DNA from 4 places in the Streptosporangium sp. NBC_01755 genome. Region 3 is predicted to be linked to each of the others. Evidence: riboswitches for the same ligand, from Rfam matches in the RefSeq annotation. Region 3 holds a riboswitch; each other region holds the start of a gene.
The links. A riboswitch is a leader RNA that binds a small molecule or an ion and turns the genes downstream of it on or off. The one in region 3 is predicted to bind cobalamin.

Region 1: it holds a riboswitch for cobalamin, as region 3 does, so the genes downstream of both, metE (5-methyltetrahydropteroyltriglutamate--homocysteine S-methyltransferase) here and OG884_RS01595 (ribonucleoside-diphosphate reductase subunit alpha) in region 3, are expected to answer to the same signal.
Region 2: it holds a riboswitch for cobalamin, as region 3 does, so the genes downstream of both, OG884_RS30355 (CbtB domain-containing protein) here and OG884_RS01595 (ribonucleoside-diphosphate reductase subunit alpha) in region 3, are expected to answer to the same signal.
Region 4: it holds a riboswitch for cobalamin, as region 3 does, so the genes downstream of both, cobN (cobaltochelatase subunit CobN) here and OG884_RS01595 (ribonucleoside-diphosphate reductase subunit alpha) in region 3, are expected to answer to the same signal.

Annotation. Positions count from the first base shown of each region.
Region 1 covers NZ_CP109131.1:580,710-583,910, reverse strand. The annotation lists gene OG884_RS02430 (EamA family transporter) at 1-636, shown strand, start outside; gene OG884_RS02425 (nitroreductase family deazaflavin-dependent oxidoreductase) at 809-1,156, opposite strand; cobalamin riboswitch at 1,238-1,496, shown strand; gene metE (5-methyltetrahydropteroyltriglutamate--homocysteine S-methyltransferase) at 1,635-3,201, shown strand, end outside.
Region 2 covers NZ_CP109131.1:6,393,813-6,397,013, forward strand. The annotation lists gene OG884_RS30345 (ATP-binding protein) at 1-514, shown strand, start outside; gene cobF (precorrin-6A synthase (deacetylating)) at 699-1,463, shown strand; adenosylcobalamin (AdoCbl) riboswitch at 1,714-1,860, shown strand; gene OG884_RS30355 (CbtB domain-containing protein) at 1,864-2,052, shown strand; gene OG884_RS30360 (CbtA family protein) at 2,063-2,788, shown strand; gene OG884_RS30365 (magnesium chelatase subunit D family protein) at 2,838-3,201, shown strand, end outside.
Region 3 covers NZ_CP109131.1:389,706-392,906, forward strand. The annotation lists gene OG884_RS01595 (ribonucleoside-diphosphate reductase subunit alpha) at 1-1,681, opposite strand, end outside; cobalamin riboswitch at 1,798-1,999, opposite strand; gene OG884_RS01600 (tripartite tricarboxylate transporter substrate-binding protein) at 2,004-3,035, opposite strand; gene glmS (glutamine--fructose-6-phosphate transaminase (isomerizing)) at 3,169-3,201, opposite strand, start outside.
Region 4 covers NZ_CP109131.1:6,402,798-6,405,998, reverse strand. The annotation lists gene OG884_RS30385 (precorrin-3B synthase) at 1-996, opposite strand, end outside; cobalamin riboswitch at 1,071-1,273, shown strand; gene cobN (cobaltochelatase subunit CobN) at 1,450-3,201, shown strand, end outside.

The DNA.
Region 1 (3,201 bases), 190 kb from region 3:
ACGTCGCCCGTCGTGATGATGCTCCTGGCCTGGTCGCTGCTCTCGGAGCGCCCGCGGATCCTGCACCTGGCCGGAGCCGGCGTCGGCATCGCGGGGGTGTGCCTCATGCTGTTCACCGGCGCGGCCGCCGTCGACGCCCTCGGCGTGCTCGCGTCCGTCGCGGCCATGGTGATGTCGTCGGTCGGCTACGTGCTGGCCAAGAGATGGAACGAGGATGTCGACGTGCTGTCGTCGACCTCGTGGCAGCTCATCGCCGGGGGAGTCGTCCTGCTGCCCTTCGCCGTCGCGGTGGAGGGCCCGCCGCCGAGCCTGGACGGACCTGCGATCCTCGGGTTCGGTTATGTCAGCGTCGTCGCGACGGCTCTCGCCTTCGCCGCCTGGTTCGCCGGACTACGGCACCTGTCGGCGGGAACGGTGGGACTCGTCGGGTTGCTGAGCCCGGTGACCGGGGTGCTGATCGGTACGACGATCGCCGGAGAGGCGCTCACCGCGCAACAGTTCTGCGGGCTGATGCTGGCACTCCTCGGCATCCTCCTCGGGCAGCCCGTCGCGGCCCGCCTCGTCGCGATCAGGCGGCAACGACGCCGGGCAAGGCCGGCAGGGCCTGCCCGGCGTCGAGAACGAATCAGCCGCTGACAGTGCCGTGTGGCCACGGACTTCGACTCCGACTCCGACGGCGCTCGGTCGGCGCCCTCCTGAGCGCGGATCCGACGGCACCCGGTCGGTCTCTCATCCCGGTCACGCTAGGCGATCAGGATCGGCCCCCGCACTCCGATATCGAGCCAGGCCGATGGCACCTGGAATATCGTCAGCCTGCGGCCAGGTCCATGCGGAGGAACTCGGTGATGCGGAGCAGCCTCGGTGGGCGTGGCACCTCATCGGAGAGAGCCTGGAACGCCTCGTCTTTCCCGACGAGGCGTGGGGCGGCGAGTTCCACCTCCCTCCCGTCGACCCGGAGCCGCGCCCCGTCGGCCGCCAAGATGTTCTGCACCCAGTCCGAGCGCGATCCATACACCAGAACGAACAGGTAGCCGCCGTCGACGGGGTGCGTATCGAGCGGCGTGCGGTACGTCGTGCCAGAGGTGCGACCGACGTGAGTCAGCACCGGCCATGTCCCGCTCGCGATCGCGCGAGGGTTGAACACCCGCTTGTTCACGTGCCCCCACCACTTCGGCATCGGCATCGGGGTCTTGGCGGGGCCGATCGCTCCCCTGTCACCTGGGGGAACCGAATGCGTCTAGGCTGGACCCGCAGTCGGTTCGCCCTGCCCTCCAGGCAGGCGCGTCGTAAGAGGGAACCCGGTGCGGCCGGCGCTCGCCTGTTTGGCTCGCGAGCTCGCCAATTCCGGGACTGCCCCGCAGCGGTGAGTGGGAACGACCGCCGTCAAACGCACTGGGTCCGAGTACCGGACCGGGGAAGCGACGGCCAGTAGATGCCCGGGCGAAATCCCGGGCGTGCCCGCGAGTCCGAAGACCTGCCACTGCCCGCGTGCGACCACGCACGCGGTGACTTCGGTGACCTCGAGGGCGGGTCGGCGCTGCGAGCGGGCACCAGATCAGGGTGCTCGCCGGTCAGCCGTTCCTTCGCGCCCATGAGAGCACCGGGGTTCTCCATGACTCGCGAAGGAGAGTTTCGTGGCTGAGACTTCCGCCACCCCCGCATCACTCGCCACCGTCCACGGCTATCCACGCCAGGGGCCGGACCGCGAGCTGAAGAAGGCGATCGAGGGCTACTGGGCGGGCCGCGTCACCGCCGATGAGCTGCATGACACCGCGGCCCGGCTGCGCCGCGACAACTGGCGGCACCTGGCCGGTGCCGGCGTGCGGGAGGTCCCCACCGGCGACTTCTCACTGTACGACCACGTGCTGGACACCACCGTCATGGTCGGCGCCATCCCTGAACGTCACCGGGCCGCCGTCGAAGCAGACGCCCTGGACGGCTACTTCGCCATGGCGCGCGGCACCCAGGCCGTCGCTCCGCTGGAGATGACCAAGTGGTTCGACACCAATTACCACTACCTGGTGCCGGAACTGGGGGCGGACACCGTCTTCACCGCCGATCCGGCCAAGCAGGTCGGCGAGCTGCGTGAGGCTCTCGCACAGGGGCACAGCCCGCGTCCGGTGCTGGTCGGCCCGGTGACGTACCTGCTGCTGGCCAAGCCCGCGCCCGGCATGGACCCCGGCTTCGACCCGACCACCCTGCTGGACCGGCTGCTGCCGGTCTACGTGCAGGTGCTCACCGCCCTGCGCGCGGCGGGCGCCGAGTGGGTGCAGCTGGACGAGCCCGCCCTGGTACAGGACCGCGACCAGGCCGTGCTGGACGCCGCGGCCCGCGCCTACCGGGAGCTCGGCTCCCTGACCTACCGGCCGAAGATCCTGGTCGCCAGTTACTTCGACCGGCTGGGAGAGGCGCTGCCGGTTCTGGCCGAGGCGCCGATCGAGGGACTGGGCCTGGACTTCACCGGCCCGGCCGCGGCGAACCTGAACGACCTGGCCAGGGTGGGCGGGGTTGTCGGCAAGCGTCTGATCGCGGGCGTCGTGGACGGCCGCAACGTGTGGATCAACGACCTGGAAAGGTCACTGTCCACCCTGGCCACCCTGCTCGGCCTGACCGACCGGGTGGACGTGGCGGCCTCCTGCTCGCTGCTGCACGTCCCGCTGGATGTCGCGCTCGAGCACGGGGTGGATCCGCAGGTCGGCCGCTGGCTTGCCTTCGCCCGGCAGAAGACGGCCGAGATCGTCACCCTGGCCAGGGCACTGAGCGAGGGCACCGGCGCCATCGCCGGGCAACTGGCCGCCAACCGGGCCGATCTCGCCTCGCGGGCGGCCTCGGCGCTCACCCACGACTCCGCCGTACGGGCCCGTAGCGCGGCGGTCACCCCGGCCGACGCACGCCGCTCCCAGCCCTATCCCGAGCGGGCCGTCGCGCAGCGTGCCCGCCTTGGCCTGCCGTTGCTGCCGACGACCACCATCGGCTCCTTCCCGCAGACCACCGAGTTGCGGGCGGCCCGCGCCGACCTACGCGCCGGACGCATCGACGCCGCCGCCTACGACGAGCGGATCGCCTCCGAGATCCGCTCGGTTCTGGTCTTTCAGGAGGCGGCGGGCATCGACGTCCTGGTACACGGCGAGCCCGAACGCAACGACATGGTCCAGTACTTCGCCGAGCAGCTCAACGGATATCTGGCCACGCAGCACGGCT
Region 2 (3,201 bases), 2.1 Mb from region 3:
GCGTGCTCTGATCGTCGGCGGGATCTCCGGATTGTTCCGGGGTAGACGGTTCAACGGCGCTGATCGGAGGTTCTCGGGTTTGGACTGGCAGCTGTTCGCGCTGGACGTGCTGTCCGCCTCCCCGAGCTTTTCCCGCCGGTTCGCGGCCACGGCCTCGCAGGTCAGACCCGCACGCACCTTCGTCGCCGACCTGCTGGGGGAAGAGCACCCCCGTAGGGACGACGCCGTCCTGCTCACCAGCGAGCTTGCCGGGAACGTGATCCGGCATGCCGTCCAGCGGGAGTTCCTCGTCTCGCTGGCGTTCGCGACCGGCGGCGTGCTGGTCGCGGTCCGGGACTGCGGTTCGTCCAGGATCCCCTACCCGAGGCAGGCGGAGGAGGAGGCCCCGAGTGGCAGAGGGCTCGCCCTGGTCGACACACTGGCGGCACGCTGGGGCTTCCACCGATCCCCCGGAAGCACGAGCGTCTGGTTCCAGCTCGCCACGCCCTCGCCCGGCCTGGGCGGCGACGGCTGATCATGCGGGGTTGTTCCCGGAGGCGTGACCGGCGTCGAAGGTGTTCATCCGCAGCTCTCCGGTGGCTGAGGCGCCGTTGCGGGACAGCACATGGACGCGGCGGCCGTGCGGGTGGATGGGGTGGACATCCGCCGGGGCGGCCCCCTGTGGCGAGTCTCGAAGCGGTACGGGCAGACTCTGGCAAGTGAAGCGAATCCTCATCATCGGCATCGGCGCCGGTGATCCCGACCATCTCACCCTCCAGGCGGTCAAGGCCATCGCCCGTACCGACGTGTTCTTCGTCCTGGACAAGGGTGAGGCCAAGCATGACCTCGTCCAGTTGCGGCACGACCTCGTCGACGCGCACGCCCGCCCGCCGTACCGGATCGTCGAGGCCGGTGACCCCGAGCGTGACCGGACCACCCCCGCCTACGCCCCCGCGGTCGAGGACTGGCGCTCGCGCCGCGCCGACATCTGCGAGCGGTTCATCCGTGACGAGCTCGACGAGGGGCAGACGGGTGCCTTCCTGGTGTGGGGGGATCCTGGCCTGTACGACAGCACCCTGGCCATCGTCGAGGAGATCCACCAGCGGGGCTCGGTCCGGTTCGAGCACGAGGTGATTCCCGGTGTCAGCAGCGTGTCCGCACTCACCGCCCGGCATCGCGTCAGCCTGACCCGGGTCGCCCGGCCGGTGCACATCACCACCGGCCGGCGTCTCGCCGAGGAGGGGCCCTCGGCCGACGACGTCGTCGTCATGCTGGACGCCCACTGTGCCTTCGCCGATCTGGGCGCCGATCTGGGCGACGACTTCGACATCTACTGGGGCGCCTACATCGGCACCCCGGACGAGATCCTGGTCGCCGGACCGGTGTCCGAGGTCGCCGACCGCATCCGCGAGCTGCGTGCCGAGGCGCGGGCGCGCAAGGGCTGGATCATGGACACCTACCTGCTCCGCAGGGTGTCCCGCTGAGCACCTGCCGCGGCGGCCTCCGGAGGCCGCCGCGCGTCCGGCCGGTGTCCGGAGGCCGATCGCACCGGCTTTCTCGGTCCGCCGTCGCCGTCACGGTCGTATGGCTCGCGAAGAAGAGGCTCACCTCCAGAAACCTCGTCCATCCCGGGCCGGTGAGCGGGTCGTGACGGCCGGATCGGCAGACGGAACCGGATCCGGCATGCCGCAATGAATCACCTTATGTTGACTATCCACTACAAAAAGAGTTACATTTCGGACGATTTCGCGGTGGTCCGAGGGAAGTCCGGTGAGAAGCCGGTGCGGTCGCGCCACTGTATCCGGAACGCGAGTTCCGGGAGCCAGGTTACTTGGCCGCCGCGTCCTCATCTGTCGGGACGCGTCATCCCCAAGGAGGCTACTCATGCGTGAGCTGTCCGTTTCACAGCCCGTTCCCCTCTCCCACCTGGCTCGCTGGCTCGTGGCGGTTCCGCTGCTCCTGCTGGTGGCCTACCTGGTCACCTTCGACCAGGGGGCGGTGTCGCAGGCGGGCGACTATCTGCACGAACTCATGCACGACGGGCGCCACCTGCTCGGCGTTCCCTGCCACTAGGCCGCGCGTCGTGATACGTACCCTGCTGCTCCGCGGCCTGCTCGTCGGGCTGGTCGCCGGGCTGATCGCCGCCGTGTTCGCCTACCTGCTCGGCGAGCCGAACATCGACCAGGCCATCGCGCTCGAAGAGGCCGCCGCGCACGCCCAGACCGCGGCCGGGCACTCCCACGGGGAGGAGGCGCTGGTCAGCCGGTCCGGCCAGCAGGCCGGGCTCTTCCTCGCCCTGGCCCTGTACGGCATGTCCGTGGGAGGCATCTTCTCCCTCGTCTTCGCCGGGCTGCGCGGCCGGATCGGACCCCGTTCCGACGTGGTGCTGGCCGCGACGATGGCCGCCACCGCGTTCGTCGCGATCGTGCTGGTGCCGTTCGTCAAGTACCCGGCCAACCCGCCCGCCATCGGTGATCCGGACACCATCGGCAGCCGGACCACGCTGTACCTGGTCCTGGTCGCCATCGGCCTGCTGTCCGTGGCGCTGGGTGTGGCCTGCGCCCGCAGGCTGCCGGCCCGGCCCTGGCTCGCCGGCGCGGCCGGCTTCCTGGTCCCCGTCATCGTCACCCTGTTCGTGCTGCCGACGATCAACGAGGTGCCCGACGGCTTCCCCGCCCAGTTGCTGTGGGACTTCCGGGTGTCCTCCCTCGGCACGCAACTCGTGCTCTGGTCGGCCATCGGCGTCCTGTACGGCGTCGCCGTCCAGCGCGCCGTCCGCCGCGACGCGCTCGCGGTGGCCCCGAACTGAACGTTCGGCGGGTCGGGTACGTCAACAGGATCTCGCAGAAAGAAACCTCGTGATCGGTGCCTATCCGTTCAGTGCCGTCGTCGGTCTCGACGACCTCAAGCTCGCGCTGACACTCAACGCGGTCTCCCCACGGGTGGGTGGTGTGCTGGTCCGAGGGGAGAAGGGGACCGCCAAGTCCACGATCGTCCGCGCGCTCGCCGCACAGCTCCCCGCGGTCAAGGTGATCGCCGGCTGCCGCTTCTCCTGCGACCCGGCCGAGCCGGATCCGGCCTGCCCCGACGGCCCGCACGGCGCGGGCGAGAGTGGGCAGGAGCGTCCGGCCGCGCTGGTGGAGTTGCCCGTCGGCGCGTCGGAGGACCGGCTGGTCGGCGCGCTCGACATCGAGCGCGCGCTCACCGAGGGGGTCAGAGCGT
Region 3 (3,201 bases):
GCTCCCTGATCTCCGTCCACTCCTCGGACGTCGCGGCCCGGTAGTGGTCGGGGTGGAGCACCCCGGTGGCGGCCCTGGTCTCCTGGTAGGAGGGGTGGCGGCCACGCTCCACGGCCAGGTCCGAGGAGGTCCGGTAGGCGGCCAGCGCGATCTCCTCGGAGATCCGGGTGGACAGCTCCAGTGCCCGCGGCGAGTCGAACGGCAGCCGCAGCGTGAACAGCACGTCGGCCAGGCCCATCACGCCGAGCCCGATCGGGCGCCACCTCTGGTTGGCGCTCCTGGCCTCGGGGGTCGGGTAGAAGCCCAGGTCGATGGTGCGGTCGAGGAACCGCACGGCGGTGCGGACCGTCGCGCGCAGCCGTACCCAGTCGACCCCGTCTCCGGGGGCCGGAGACAGGTGGGCGGCCAGGTTGATCGAGCCGAGGTTGCAGACCGCGGTCTCGGCGTCGCCGGTGACCTCAAGGATCTCGGTACAGAGGTTCGACAGGTGGATGACGTTCTCCGGCCTGGCCGTCTGGTTGGAGGTCCGGTTGGCCGCGTCCTTGAAGGTCATCCAGCCGTTGCCGGTCTGGGCGAGCGTGCGCATCATCCGGCCGTACAGGGTGCGGGCGGGCAGCTGCGCGGCGAACCGGCCCTCGGCTTCCGCGGTCCGGTAGGCGTCGTCGAACGCGGCACCGTACAGGTCGGTGAGGTGCGGGACCTCCTTGGGGTCGAACAGCGACCACACGCCGTCGGCCTCGACCCGGCGCATGAACTCGTCGGGGATCCAGTTGGCCAGGTTCAGGTTGTGCGTGCGGCGGGCCTCCTCGCCGGTGTTGTCGCGCAGTTCGAGGAACTCCTCGATGTCGGCGTGCCAGGGCTCCAGGTAGACGCAGGCCGCGCCCTTGCGGCGGCCGCCCTGGTTGACCGCGGCGACGCTCGCGTCCAGGGTGCGCAGCCAGGGCACGATGCCGTTGGAGTGACCGTTGGTGCCGCGGATCAGCGAGCCCCGCGAGCGGATCCGGCTCCAGGCGATCCCGATGCCCCCCGCGTACTTCGACAGCCGCGCGACCTGCCCGTAGCGCTCGTAGATGGCCTCCAGCTCGTCGCGGGGCGAGTCGAGCAGGAAGCACGAGGAGAGCTGGGGCCTGCGCGAGCCGGAGTTGAACAGCGTGGGCGAGCTGGGCAGGTAGGACATGGTGGCCATGAGCGCGTACAGCTCGGCTGCCTCCTCGACGGTCTCGGACAGGCCGCAGGCCACCCGGAGGAAGAAGTGCTGCGGGCGCTCCAGGACCTTGCGGGTGCTCGGGTGACGCAGCAGGTAGCGATCGTAGACGGTACGCAGCCCGAAGTACTCGAACCTGGTGTCGGCGTCCGGCTCGATGAGCGCGTCCAGGACTTCGGCGTGTGCGGCCACGAACTCCGCGAGCCCGTCGGCGATCAGCCCCGCCCGGTGCGTCGCGGCGACGGACTCGGAGAAGTCGCGGACGCCGTGCTCGGCTGCCTCGTCGGCGATCAGCTCGGCCAGCAGCGCGGCGGCGACCCTGGAGTTCTCCGGGTCGGTGATCACCCTGGCGGCGGCCTCGTCGATGGCCTGCCTGCGATCGACCGTCGCGTTCCCGCTGCCCCGGTCGTCCCCGGCGTTCTCCGCCACGACCCCTGCCGCGTTCTCCACCGCGGTCCCTGCCAAGGTCTCTGTCACCTGGTGCCCCTCGCTCGCTCGGACTTCCCCGTACGGCTCCGCCGGATGGGCACGCGTCCGCGAGCGATCCCGGGCACGCCGGACCGCCTCGTTCCGCGGGCCCTCCCACGAGGCCCTGGACAATCACGTCACCGGCAGGTCTTCGGACTCACGGGCGCCCTGCGCGTGCCTACCGGCCGTCGCTTCCCGGGCATGGTTCACCCAGTGCTCACATGACGGCTTTCGTTCCCGTTCACCGCTGCGGGGCAGTCCCGGAATCTCACCGGGTTCCCTCTTGCCTCGCCCCTTCCGGGGCGAACCAGCAACGAGCAGGATCCTACATCTAGGGGCGTCTGACGCAACTACCCCAACAAGTTGTGTCGGAGGACTTCAGCAACCCGAGCTCGTGGAGTACCCCGCGGGTGCGGGCCGTCTCGGTGAGGAGCCACTGACGGAAGTCGTCGCCGCTGAGGTAGACCCGGCTCCACTCATTGGCCGCGCACAGGGCGCGCCAGCGCGGCGCGGCGTCGATCCTGTCACACAGGGCGATCGCGGCGTCCCGGTCCGCCGGGCTCATGCCCTTGGGCCCCAGCAGACCGCACCAGTCGCTGTACTCCAGCCGGACGTCGACCTCCAGGAGCGTCGGCGCGTCGATCCCGTCGAGCCGGCCGCCCGAGGAGACCACCAGGGGACGCAGGCGGCCGGCTGCGATCTCGGGTCGCAGGGCGCGGGCCGACCCCAGCAGGGCCGCCACCCGTCCGATCTGAAGCGCCTCGGCGGCATCCTCGGCGGCAAGGAAGCCGGCGTACTCCAGCAACCGGGCGTCCACCCCGAGGCACTTGCCGATCATGCCGTAGAGCACGTGGTCGGAGCCGCCCTCCAGCCGTCCGCCGACCGTCAGCGCCGCCGGGTCGCGGCGCAGCTCCGCGGCGAAGTCCTCGAAGGTGTGCAGGCGGGAGTCGGCGGGGACGACCAGGACCGTCCAGTCCCCGACCAGGCGGGCGAGGGGGGTGGTGGCGTCCACCACGGCGGCGGTGTTGGCGATCTCCGCGGCCGTCACCATCGGCATCGCGGTGACGAGCAGCCTGCCCTCGCGCACGAACGAGCCGCGGACGGCGCCGAACGCGTCACGGGGGACGGAACCCAGCGCTCCCGGCCGCTCGACGACCATGGCGGAGCGCGCCAGCCCCGCCAGGACCAGGACGGAGGCGAGCCTGCCCGCCATCCCGCCCCAGCCGTGGCCGTCGGCGGTGGGCTCGAGGATGATCAGGCGGCCCACGGCGGAGTCGGCGGAGTCGGCGGAGTCGCCGACTCTGCCGCAGCTCGCGACGACCATGGCTCCCGCCACCAGCGCGAAAAACCTCCTACGGCGCATAAGCGCCCCTTCCCCCAAGAACCTCCTATACCATAGGTTACCCCTCAATCACTTTCCGCTACAGGTCGGGGAGGTGACCGCAGCCCATCCCTTGACGGGGCGACCATCGTCGGCGGTCGCACCGGTAGCCGTCTCACTCCACCGTGACGCTCTTGGCCAGGTTGCG
Region 4 (3,201 bases), 2.1 Mb from region 3:
CACCTCCAGCTGGGCCGCCGTGAGCCGCCCGAGCGCGGCGAGAACGGTGAGGGCCGACCTTCCGTCACGCTGCGCGATGACCCCGACCGTGCCGCCGTGCACGGTCCGCCCCCGCCGTACGGCGGGGGCGGCGGCCTGGCGCAGATCCGGTTCCGCCCTGAGCGCGCGGGCCGAGACCCGGCCTGGGCCGTCGGTCAGCTCGGCGAGCCGCCACGCGCCCGCCCCCTGCTCGGCGCGCTCGGCCAGGAACGCCTCGGCGACCGCGAGCATACCGGTGACGGCGGAGGAGACGGGCGTGCGCAGCCCGTGGTCGGCACCGGCGAGCAGCAGCGCCACCTCGGAGACGTCCACCGAGGCGTCCGCCGGATCGACCGGCAGCAGCGTGACGTCCGCGCCGAGAGCCACCATGTCGCCCGAGCCGTCGTCGAGCGCGAACAGGAACCGACCGGGCAGGTCGGCGAGCGCGGGCCGGGCGCAGAGTTCCCCGTCCAACTCGGACACGAGCGGACGGACGTCGAGCATGCTCGCGGGTGCCCGCCCGGCCAGGGGGGAGGCCACGATGTTACGTACCCGCTCGTGCGTGGCCGACGGCAACAGCCCGGCGGCGGCCAGCCGCGCGGCGAAGTCAGGTGCCGGGGAAAGCCGCCGCCCGCCGTCCGGAACGCGCGTGTCACCGTCCACGTCACCGCGTACGGAAACCCCGACCGGAGAAGACTCACCGTCCGGAACGCCCACGTCACCGCGTACGGAAACCCCGACCGGAGAAGACTCACCGTCCGGGGCGTGCGCGTCGTCGCGTGACGGATGCACGGCGGGAAGGGGCTCGCCGTGCTGCGGTGGCAGGCCGCGTACCTGGAGGTTCGCCCTGGAGGTCAGCTCGATCACGCCGGATCCGAGCTCCCGGGCGGCGGCGGCGACCACGCGGAGCTGACGCGCCGTGAGCGCCCCACCGGGAACCCGGATCCGCGCCAGGCCGCCATCGGCCGCAGCATGCACCTGGAGCGCTCCGGGACACGCGTCTGTCCGGGTTCTTCCGGGAGGGTCAGTTATTGACACGCAGTGGATGGTAGCTCCCATTTCTTTACGGATGTCCGCCTGGCATAGTGTGACCCTAGGCGACGGCGCAGGGAGGAAGCCGGTGTGAAACCGGCGCGGTCCCGCCACTGTAACCGGGGAGCGAACCCCACCGAAGGCCACGGTCCGGCAACGGACGGGAAGGCCGGGGTGAGCGTTGATCCGGGAGCCAGGAGACTCCTGCCGTCGCGATGACGACGACCCGGGGCGAGGACCCCGAGGGAGGACTTCTCCATGCGCTCCGTGCCGCCCACCCCCCGATCCCCCGTGTCGCCCGCGTCGCAGGCCGCCGTGTCACCCACCCCCCGATCTCCCGCGCCACCCGCGTCGCAGGCCGCTGTGTCACCCGTGTCGCCCGTGTCGCCGGCGCCGCCCATGCCTTCGGCGCCGCCCTGCGTCCTGCTGCTGTCGACCTCCGACACCGACCTGCTCAGCGCGCGGGCGAGCGGCGCGGACTACCGGCTCGGCAACCCGGCGAGGTTGTCCGCCGAGGACCTGCCCGCGCTGACCGAGGGCACGGACCTTGTGGTCGTGCGACTGCTCGGCGGACGGCGGGCATGGGAGGACGGGCTGGACGCGCTGCTCGCGGGCCAGCGGCCCGTCGTGATCCTCGGCGGCGAGCAGGCCCCCGACGCCGAGCTGATGGAGCTGTCCACGGTGCCCGGCGGCGTCTGCGCCGAGGCGCACGCCTACCTCGCGCACGGCGGCCCCGCGAACCTGGCCCAGTTGCACGCCTTCCTCTCCGACACGGTGCTGCTCACCGGGTACGGCTTCGCGCCGCCCGTGCCCACCCCGAGCTGGGGCCCCCTCGAACGCGTCGCACGGCGCACCGAGGGCCCCGTCATCGGCGTGCTCTACTACCGCGCGCACCACGTCGCGGGCAACACCGCCTTCGTCGAGGCGCTCTGCCTGGCCATCGAGGACGCGGGTGGCCAGGCCCTGCCCGTCTACTGCGGTTCCCTCCGCACCGCCGAGCCCGGCCTGTTCGACACGCTCCGAGCCGCGGACACCCTGGTGGTCACCGTGCTCGCCGCCGGGGGCACCCGCCCGGCGACCGCCTCGGCGGGCGGGGACGACTCCGCGTGGGACGTCGGCGCGCTCGCCGAGCTGGACGTGCCGATCCTGCAGGGCCTCTGCCTGACCACGGGAAGGGACGCCTGGCGGGAGAACGACGACGGCCTGTCCCCGCTCGACGCCGCCTCCCAGGTGGCGATCCCCGAGTTCGACGGGCGGATCATCACCGTGCCGTTCTCCTTCAAGGAGGTCGACAACGAGGGCCTGACCGTGTACGTGGCCGACCCCGAGCGGGCCTCGCGCGTCGCCGGCATCGCCGTACGGCACGGCCTGCTCCGGCATGTCCGAGCGCCGGAACGACGGATCGCGGTGATGCTGTCGGCGTACCCGACCAAGCACGCCAGGATCGGCAACGCGGTCGGCCTGGACACCCCGGCCAGTGTGGTCAGGCTGCTCACGGCCATGGCGGAGGCCGGGTACGACCTCGGGGACGGTTTCCCCGGCGTGGCGGAGCAGGACGGCGACGCGCTGATCCACGCACTGATCGCGGCGGGTGGCCAGGACCAGAACTGGCTCACCGAGGAGCAACTGGCCGCGAACCCGGTGCGGATCCCGGCCGCGCGCTACCGGGCGTGGTTCGAGACGCTGCCCGAGGACCTGCGCCGCGACATCGAGGCGCACTGGGGGCCGCCGCCGGGCGAGTTGTTCGTCGACCGGAGCCGCGATCCCGATGGCGAGATCGTGCTGGCCGCGCTGCGCGCGGGCAACCTCGTGGTGATGGTCCAGCCGCCGCGAGGCTTCGGGGAGAACCCGGTCGCCATCTACCACGACCCCGACCTGCCGCCGAGCCACCACTACCTGGCCGCCTACCGGTGGCTGGCCGACGACTTCGGCGCGCACGCGATCGTGCACGTCGGCAAGCACGGCAACCTGGAGTGGCTGCCCGGCAAGTCGACGGGGATGTCGGCCTCCTGCGGCCCCGACGCGGCGCTCGGCGATCTGCCGCTGGTCTACCCGTTCCTGGTGAACGACCCCGGTGAGGGCACGCAGGCCAAGCGGCGGGCGCACGCCGTACTGGTCGATCATCTGGTGCCGCCGATGGCCCGCGCGGAG